2 regions of the Kitasatospora sp. NPDC002227 genome follow, and region 2 is predicted to be linked to the other one. Evidence: predicted binding sites of a transcription regulator. Region 2 holds the regulator's gene; the other holds the start of a gene.
The links. The regulator HrcA, encoded in region 2, represses chaperone genes, less so after heat shock. The targets are predictions, from matches to a motif close to TTNGCACTCNGNNNNNCNGAGTGCNAA.
Positions count from the first base shown of each region.

Region 1 (4,876 bases), on a different contig from region 2:
CCAGCTCGTCCACCAGCGGGAGGCGCTCCATCAGCTCGGTGCGGATCACCCGGACGATCTCGCCCACCGTCGGCTCCTCGTCCAGCGCGGGCAGCACCACACTGACCGTGCCGGCCGGGCCCGCCGCGCGCTTGGCGGCGAGCAGCATCTCGTCGGGCCGGTCCGCGGCCGTCCACGAGCGGCGGCGCAGCCAGGAGGCCACCTCCGGGAGAAGAGCCGGGGTCAGCTCTGCTGGCACTGTGTCGCTCCTAGCTGCTCGTCGGGTGATCCATCGGTTGTACAAGGCGCCGCGCCCCCAAGGGTGTTCCGCCCCGCGGCCGGTTCTGGGCTGTGTCATCTCGCAGGTCGGACGTTCCCTCGGAACGGGACTGCCTTCGGATACAGTCTTCGTACTGGGTCCAGGCCTTCGCACATCGGGGTCGGCCCAGGAGTATGACCACAACTTCACAGAGCTCATCCAGAGGGACTGAGGGAACGGCCCGTCGACGTCCCGGCAACCTTCTCGCACGGCTACTGACCGTTCTCGGTCGAGGCCCCGGCGGGACAGGTGCCAATTCCGTCCTGTGGCGCGCCCGCGCCACGGGGAAGATGAGGAGAGAGGCCTCCGCCACCATGGCTACCGCTACCCCTGAAGCCCCTGCCGCCGTCGACCTCGGCCCGGCCGCCGCGCTGTCCTGTCGCGAGTGCGGCACCCGCTTCCCGCTCGGCCCCAGCTTCGCCTGCCTGGAGTGCTTCGGGCCGCTGGAGATCGCCTACGACTTCGGCAGCGCCCCCGCCGAGGAGCTGCGCAAGCGGATCGAGGCCGGCCCGGCCAGCATCTGGCGCTACGCCCCGCTGCTGCCCGTCCCGGCCGATGTCGCCTCGAAGCCCAATCTCAACCCCGGCTGGACCCCGCTGGTGAAGGCCGACAACCTCGGCCGCGAGCTCGGTTTCACCGCCCAGCTGCACATCAAGGACGACTCCGGGAACCCGACGCACTCCTTCAAGGACCGCGTGGTCGCCTGCGCCATCGAGGCGGCGCGCGCCTTCAACTTCACCACCCTCTCCTGCTCCTCGACCGGCAACCTGGCCGGCGCGGTGGGCGCGGCGGCCGCCCGGGCCGGTTTCAAGTCCTGCGTGTTCATCCCGCACGACCTGGAGCAGGGCAAGGTCGTGATGGCCGGGGTGTACGGCGGCGAGCTGGTCGGCATCGAGGGCAACTACGACGACGTGAACCGCTTCTGCTCCGAGCTGATCGGCGACCCGGCCGGCGAGGGCTGGGGCTTCGTCAACGTCAACCTGCGCCCGTACTACGGCGAGGGCTCCAAGACGCTGGCGTACGAGATCTGCGAGCAGCTCGGCTGGCGGCTGCCGGAGCAGATCGTCATCCCGATCGCCTCGGGCTCGCAGCTGACGAAGATCGACAAGGGCCTGCAGGAGCTGATCAAGCTCGGGCTGGTCGAGGACCGCCCGTACCGGATCTTCGGCGCCCAGGCCGAGGGCTGCTCCCCGGTCTCGGCCGCCTTCAAGGCCGGCCACGACGTGATCCGCCCGGTCAAGCCGGACACCATCGCCAAGTCGCTGGCGATCGGCAACCCGGCCGACGGCCCGTACGTGCTCGACATCGCCCGCCGCACCGGCGGCGCGGTGGAGGACGTCACCGACGCCCAGGTGGTCGAGGCGATCAAGCTGCTGGCCCGCACCGAGGGCATCTTCGCCGAGACGGCGGGCGGGGTGACTGTGGGTGTGCTGAAGAAGCTGGTCGAGACCGGTCAGCTCGACCCGGCCAAGGAGACCGTCGCGATCAACACCGGCGACGGCCTGAAGACCCTGGACGCCGTCTCCGAGGCCGGCATGACCGCCGTCATCCGCCCGACGCTGGACGCGTTCCGCTCGGCCGGCCTCGCCACCGCCTGAATCCCCCCGCCTTTCGCAAGGAGCCGAACATGAGCGCCACCGTCCGCATCCCGACCATCCTGCGCACCTACACCGGCGGGTCCGCCGAGGTCACCGCCGAGGGCGCCACCCTCGCCGAGGTGATCCGGAGCCTCGAGGCGAACCACCCCGGCATCGCCGCGCGCATCCTGGACGACACGGGCAAGCTGCGCCGCTTCGTCAACGTCTACGTGAACGACGACGACGTGCGCTTCGCGGAGGGCCTGGAGACGGCCGTGGGGGACGGCGCGAGCGTCTCGGTGATCCCTGCCGTCGCGGGCGGCTGCTGACCCCTTCCGGGGGCCGGGAAAGCTTTACCGGCCGCCGTCGGAACCGGAACAGGAATTTCCGGTTTCGACGGCGGCCTTCGCGTGTCCGGTGGAAATCGCACGGTCCGGGGGAGAGTAGAGTGCGGCTTTAGCGGGCGTCTCCTCTCCGCCCCGATCCCACCTCTCGTACGCCCAGCCGGCCACGGCTGCCCGCCCCGCCGACCGATCGCGTACGCAAGGCCCGTCCGGCCGCTGAGACGTCCGTCCGGTAGTCCTGCACAGAAGATGTCAGGCTGTCGTCAGAAATCTTCGGGCAATCTGTGCCTTTCGCCCTGCTCTGTCCGGGGCGAATTGTTCGGCGGTGCGGCATTCGCCCCGGTCCGTCCCTTGTCGTTGCCAGGGAATTCCATGAAGTTGGGCCTGTTGCAGAGGGCGTCTGTCCGGATACATTCAGCCGCGGTCGACGTATTCGGTGGGGCCCAGGGGGGTACCTCGGGCTCGCTCGATCAGACCTGGGCCCGCACCCTGCGGGTCCGTGAAGGGCCAGCACAGCACAAGGGGAGTTCGGAATGGCTCAGGGCACCGTCAAGTGGTTCAACGCCGAGAAGGGCTACGGCTTCATCGCGGTCGACGGTGGTGCGGACGTGTTCGTCCACTACAGCGCGATCCAGATGGACGGCTACCGCACCCTCGAAGAGGGCCAGCGGGTCGAGTTCGAGATCTCCCAGGGGCAGAAGGGCCCGCAGGCGGACATGGTCCGTGCGCCCGCGGTCTGACCTTTCCGCACTGCGGAGCCTCGGCTCGCCTCGAGCTGGTGCTCAACGACTAGCTTCGCCCGGCAGGCCCGTACGACACCCGTCGTGCGGGCCTGCTGCCGTGTGCGGGTGCCACGTGCGTGTCGGCCGATTGGGCTTGCACTCGACACCCCCGAGTGCTAATCATTGGCGTTAGCACTCACAGCGTGAGAGTGACAACGGACCGGGTCGGTGAGGCCCCCGGGAGCGGTAGGGGACATGACCCCCGCACACCAGGGCCGTCCGTCGCGGGCACCTCTGGTCCGAGCAGTCGACCGTGTCCTGGAGGACCACTTCCGATGGCCAAGATCATCTCGTTTGACGAGGAAGCTCGCCGCGGCCTTGAGCGCGGCATGAACCAGCTTGCCGACGCCGTCAAGGTGACGCTGGGCCCCAAGGGCCGCAACGTCGTCCTTGAGAAGAAGTGGGGCGCCCCCACGATCACCAACGACGGTGTCTCCATCGCCAAGGAGATCGAGCTCGAGGACCCGTACGAGAAGATCGGTGCGGAGCTCGTCAAGGAGGTCGCCAAGAAGACGGACGACGTCGCGGGTGACGGCACCACCACCGCCACCGTGCTCGCCCAGGCGCTCGTCCGCGAGGGTCTGCGCAACGTCGCCGCCGGCGCCAACCCGATGGCCCTCAAGCGCGGTATCGAGAAGGCCGTCGCGGCCGTCTCGGACCAGCTGCTCGCGCAGGCCAAGGACGTGGAGACCAAGGAGCAGATCGCCTCCACCGCCTCCATCTCCGCCGCTGACACCCAGATCGGCGAGCTCATCGCCGAGGCGATGGACAAGGTCGGCAAGGAAGGCGTCATCACCGTCGAGGAGAGCAACACCTTCGGCCTCGAGCTCGAGCTCACCGAGGGCATGCGCTTCGACAAGGGCTACATCTCCGCCTACTTCGCCACCGACCTGGAGCGTATGGAGACCTCGTTCGAGGACCCGTACATCCTGATCGCCAACTCCAAGATCGGCTCGGTCAAGGACCTGCTGCCGCTCCTCGAGAAGGTCATGCAGAGCGGCAAGCCGCTCGTCATCATCGCCGAGGACGTCGAGGGCGAGGCCCTGTCGACCCTGGTCGTGAACAAGATCCGTGGCACCTTCAAGTCCGTCGCCGTCAAGGCCCCGGGCTTCGGTGACCGCCGCAAGGCCATGCTCGGCGACATCGCCATCCTCACCGGTGGCACCGTCATCTCCGAGGAGGTCGGCCTCAAGCTCGAGAACGCCGGCGTCGACCTGCTGGGCACCGCCCGCAAGGTGGTCATCACCAAGGACGAGACCACCATCGTCGACGGTGGCGGCGACAGCGACCAGGTCGCCGGCCGCGTGAACCAGATCCGTGCCGAGATCGAGAACAGCGACTCGGACTACGACCGCGAGAAGCTCCAGGAGCGCCTCGCCAAGCTCGCCGGTGGCGTCGCCGTCATCAAGGCGGGCGCGGCCACCGAGGTCGAGCTCAAGGAGCGCAAGCACCGCATCGAGGACGCCGTCCGCAACGCGAAGGCCGCCGTCGAGGAGGGCATCGTCGCCGGTGGTGGCGTCGCGCTGCTGCAGGCCGGTGTCGCGTTCGACAAGCTGGAGCTCGAGGGCGACGAGGCCACCGGTGCCAACATCGTCCGCGTGGCCCTGGAGGCCCCGATCAAGCAGATCGCGGTCAACGCCGGCCTCGAGGGCGGCGTCGTGGTGGAGAAGGTCCGCAACCTCCCCGCCGGCCACGGCCTGAACGCCGCGACCAACGAGTACGTCGACCTGATCGCCTCCGGCATCATCGACCCGGCGAAGGTCACCCGCTCGGCCCTGCAGAACGCCGCCTCCATCGCGGCGCTCTTCCTCACCACCGAGGCCGTCATCGCCGACAAGCCCGAGAAGGCCGGCGCCGCTGCCGGCGGCGGCATGC
Region 1 covers NZ_JBEOWY010000009.1:77,803-82,678, forward strand. Annotated here, with positions in the region: gene ABT095_RS10875 (glucosyl-3-phosphoglycerate synthase) at 1-238, opposite strand, end outside; SAM riboswitch class I at 451-595, shown strand; gene thrC (threonine synthase) at 613-1,896, shown strand; gene ABT095_RS10885 (ubiquitin-like small modifier protein 1) at 1,926-2,204, shown strand; gene ABT095_RS10890 (cold-shock protein) at 2,753-2,959, shown strand; gene groL (chaperonin GroEL) at 3,277-4,876, shown strand, end outside.
Region 1: a site for HrcA is predicted at 3,095-3,121, ahead of groL (chaperonin GroEL). Genes of this name have one in related genera too.

Region 2 (4,876 bases):
GGGCCGCCCGGTGAGCTGGGCGGCGGCGCGGTCGGCGGCCAGCTCGCGGTAGCGGGAGAGCAGCCGGGTGAGCAGGAAGCTGATCGCGTAGACCACCATGCTGACCAGCGGGATGACCAGCATCGCGATGGCCGCGTTCTGGTCGTTGCTGTTGCGGTTGTTGCCGCCGAACATGCCGCCGTAGAGGGCGATCCGGGTCATCATCCCGGCGAGCACGCCGAGGAACCCGGCCACCGTCATCACCGCCACGTCCCGGTGGGCGACGTGGGAGAGCTCGTGGGCGAGCACGCCCTCCAGCTCCTCGGGCTCCAGGCGCCGCAGCAGGCCGGTGGTCACGCAGACCACGGCGTTCTGCGGGTTGCGGCCGGTGGCGAAGGCGTTGGGCATGTCGTTGTCCGCGACGGCCACCCGGGGCTTTGGCATGTCGGCCAGGGCGCAGAGGCGGTCAACGGTGCCGTGCAGCTGCGGGTACTGCTCCGGGGTGACCTGGTGGGCGCCCATCGCCCGTTCGGTGATCTTGTCGCTGAACCAGAACTGGGCCACGAAGAGACCGCCCGAGATCAGCACGATCAGCGGCCAGGCCCCGCGCAGCAGGACGATCAGCACTCCGGTGAAGCCGACATAGAGCAGCCCGATGAAGAACATGGTCAGGACCATCCGGCTGGTGAGACCGCGGTCCGGGGCGAAGCGGGAGTGCTGGGGTGACGCCGACATCACTGCTCCTTCTCCGAGAAGTGCACAGATATCACTGTCTGTCTTCGATGCTGCCACCCCGCGACCCGCCGGGCACCGGCGAAGATCGGACGAGGATCACTCGGGCAGGCCGTTCCTGCGGTGGTGGGCGGGCCTTACACTGGCAGGTACGGTCCTGGCACTCTGCCTTCCTGAGTGCCAGAAGGAGTACCGACACCAGCTCAACGGACGAAGACGGAGGTGCGTGCCATGCTCAGCGAGCGGCCGTTGGACGACCGCAAGCTCGCGGTGCTACGCGCCATCGTGCAGGACTACGTCGGCACCGAGGAGCCGGTCGGCTCCAAGGCGCTGGTCGAGCGGCACAGCCTGGGTGTCTCCCCCGCCACGGTGCGCAACGACATGGCGGCGTTGGAGGAGGAGGGGTACATCCACCAGCCGCACACCAGCGCCGGGCGGATCCCCACCGACAAGGGCTACCGCCTGTTCGTCGACCGGCTGGCCGAGGTCAAGCCGATGAGCGCCCCCGAGCGCCGGGCCATCCGGCACTTCCTGGACGGCGCGGTCGACCTGGACGACACCGTCGCCCGGACGGTCCGGCTGCTCGCGCAGCTGACCAGGCAGGTCGCCGTGGTGCAGTACCCCTCGCTCTCCCGCTCCACCGTCCGGCACGTCGAGCTGGTCGCGCTGGCCCCGGCCAAGGTGATGCTGGTGCTGATCACCAACACCGGCCGGGTCGAGCAGCGGATGGTCGACTGCCCCGGCACGGTGGGCGAGACGGTCCTCGCGGACCTGCGGGCCAGGCTGAACGCCCGTGCGGGCGGCCAGCGGCTGCCCGACGTGCCGGCCCTCCTGGAGGACCTGCCGGCCGCCTTCGAGGCGCCCGACCGGCCGACCGTCACCACCGTGCTCGCCACCCTCTTCGAGACGCTCGCCGAGCAGAACGAGGAGCGGATCATGCTGGCCGGCACGGCGAACCTGACCAGGTTCGGCCATGACTTCCCGCTCACCATCCAACCGGTCCTGGAGGCCCTGGAGGAGCAGGTGGTGCTGCTGCGCCTGCTGGGTGAGACGCCCGACGCCGGAGTGACGGTGCGGATCGGCCGGGAGAACGACTACGAAGGACTCAATTCCACCTCGGTCGTGTCCGTCGGTTACGGTTCGGGCGACGAGAGCGTGGCGAAACTGGGCGTGATCGGCCCGACCCGGATGGACTACCCGGGCACAATGGGGGCGGTGCGTGCGGTGGCACGGTACGTGGGCCAGATCCTGGCCGAATCGTAGGAACCAACCGGGCCACCCGGCCCGGTGACCAGTCGCAGCACTTCAACAGGCGGAACAAGCGGAGCATTTGGTGGCCACGGACTACTACGCGGTACTCGGCGTCCGACGGGATGCGGGGCAGGACGAGATCAAGAAGGCGTTCCGGCGCCTTGCCCGTGAACTGCACCCGGACGTCAACCCGGACCCGAAGACGCAGGAGCGGTTCAAGGAGATCAACGCCGCCTACGAGGTGCTCTCCGACCCGGCCAAGCGCCAGGTCTACGACCTCGGTGGCGACCCGCTCTCCCCGAACGGTGGCGGCGGTGGCGCCGGGGGCTTCGGCGCGGGCGCGGCGGGCTTCGGCTTCTCCGACATCATGGACGCCTTCTTCGGCGCCGCAGCCGGCCAGCGCGGCCCGCGCTCGCGGACCCGCCGGGGCCAGGACGCCATGATCCGCCTGGAGATCAGCCTGGAGGAGGCCGCGTTCGGCACCACCAAAGAGCTCCAGGTCGACACGGCCGTCACCTGTACGACGTGTTCCGGCGAGGGCGCGGCCCCCGGCACCTCGGCGCAGACCTGTGACATGTGCCGCGGCAAGGGCGAGGTCTCCCAGGTGACCCGCTCCTTCCTCGGCAACGTGATGACCTCCCGCCCCTGCCCGCAGTGCCAGGGCTTCGGCACCGTCGTCCCGACCCCGTGCCCCGAGTGCGCCGGCGACGGCCGGGTGCGCGCGCGCCGCACCCTCACGGTCAAGATCCCGGCCGGTGTCGACAACGGCACCCGGATCCAGCTGGCCGGCGAGGGCGAGGTCGGCCCTGGTGGCGGCCCCGCCGGTGACCTCTACGTCGAGATCGCCGAGACCACCCACCCGACCTTCCAGCGGCGTGGCGACGACCTGCACTGCACGGTCACCATCCCGATGACGGCCGCGGCGCTCGGCACCCAGGTGCCGCTGACCACCCTGGACGGCGTCGAGGACGTGGACATCCGCCCGGGCACGCAGTCCGGCCAGTCCATCCCGTTGCACGGCCGGGGCATCACCCACCTGCGCGGCGGCGGCCGGGGCGACCTGATAGTGCATGTCGAGGTGCAGACCCCCACCAAGCTCGACCCCGAGCAGGAGGAGCTGCTGCGCCGCCTGGTCCTGCTGCGCGGCGAGGAGCGCCCCTCGGGCACCTTCGCCCCCGGCCAGCAGGGCCTGTTCTCCCGGCTGAAGGACGCCTTCAACGGGCGTTGATCCTTGCTGTTCCGGGCCCCCGCACCGACTGCCGGTGCGGGGGCTCCGTTCGTCCGACCTGTACTGAGGAGTGCCATGACCGCGCCCGTGTTCGTCGTCGAGACCGAGCGGCTGGCGGGGGCCGCGCCGGGCGCGGTGCTCCGGCTGGACGGCCCGGAGGGGCGGCACGCGGCCGCCGTGAAGCGGCTGGAACCCGGGGAGGCCGTCACGCTGGCGGACGGCGCCGGGCGCGGCGTGCACGGGACGGTCGCGGCCGTGCACGGCAAGGACGCGCTGGACGTGCTTGTCGCCGAGGTCCGGGAGGAGCCGGTGGCGGCGGCCCGGATCGTGGTCGTCCAGGCGCTGCCCAAGGGCGACCGGGGCGAGCTGGCCGTCGAGACGATGACCGAGGTCGGCGTCGACGTCGTCATCCCCTGGGCGGCCTCCCGCTGCATCACCCAGTGGAAGGGCGACCGGGGCGCGAAGGCCCTGGCCAAGTGGCGGGCCACCGCACGGGAGGCGGGCAAGCAGGCCCGCCGGCTCCGCTTCCCCGAGGTGGGCGAGCCGATGACGACGCGTCAGCTGCTTCCGCTGCTCGGTGCGGCCTCCTTCGCGGCCGTCCTGCACGAGGAGGGCTCGCTGCCGCTGGCGGCGGCGGAGCTGCCGCCGGCCGGTGACCTGGTGCTGATCGTCGGTCCCGAAGGGGGCATCTCGCCGGAGGAGTTGGCCGCCTTCGCCGAGGCGGGTGCGAAGCCGTACCGGCTCGGGCCGTCGGTGCTGCGGACGTCCACGGCGGGGGTGGCCGGCGGGGCGCTGCTGCTGGCGCACACCGGCCGCTGGAGCTAGGCACTGCGGTCAGTTGCACTATCCGTTCGGGGGCGCGGGGAACTGCGCGACCAGCCCGTGCGGGGCTGCAACTTGCCCTCGGCGGGCGGTGACGGCTCCGCTTCTTCCGGCTCGCGCAGTTCCCCGCGCCCCTGATAGTGCAACTGGCTGTGGTTGTGAAGTGAGCCTGTTTAGAGTGGCGCCGTGAGCTCTTACCTGCGGTATCCGCATGTGCACGGCGACTTGGTCGCCTTCGTAGCCGAGGACGACGTCTGGCTGGCGCCGGTCGAGGGGGGTCGGGCCTGGCGGGTGACGGCGGACCGGGTGGCGGTGCGTCAGCCGCGGTTCTCGCCGGACGGGCGGCACCTGGCGTGGACCTCCTTCCGGGACGGCCGCCCCGAGGTGCACGTGGCGCCGGCCGAGGGCGGGGAGAGCCGCCGGCTGACGTACTGGGGCAATCCGGCCACCGCGCTGCGGGGTTGGCTGCCCGACGGCCGGCCGGTGGCCGTCACCGCCGCCGGGCACGGCTCGCCCCGCCGGACGTGGGCGTACGCCCTGCCGCTGGACGGCGGCGAGCCCGAGCGGCTGCCGTACGGCCCGATCGGCGGCCTGGCCCTGGAGCCGGGCGGCGACCGCGCGCTGCTGCTCTCGGCCGCGAGCACCGAGCCCGCCCGCTGGAAGCGCTACCGCGGCGGCCAGGTCGGCAAGTTGTGGATCGGCAGCGGGCAGTTCGAGCGGGTGCACGCCGAGCTCGGCGGCAACATCGCCTCCCCGCTGTGGATCGGCGAGCGGATCGCCTTCCTCTCCGACCACGAGGGCGTCGCGCAGCTGTACTCCAGCCGCCCGGACGGCGGTGACCTGCGCTGCCACAGCGACCACGCG
Region 2 covers NZ_JBEOWY010000008.1:229,055-233,930, reverse strand. Annotated here, with positions in the region: gene htpX (zinc metalloprotease HtpX) at 1-714, opposite strand, end outside; gene hrcA (heat-inducible transcriptional repressor HrcA) at 943-1,974, shown strand; gene dnaJ (molecular chaperone DnaJ) at 2,045-3,190, shown strand; gene ABT095_RS10455 (16S rRNA (uracil(1498)-N(3))-methyltransferase) at 3,266-4,015, shown strand; gene ABT095_RS10450 (S41 family peptidase) at 4,199-4,876, shown strand, end outside.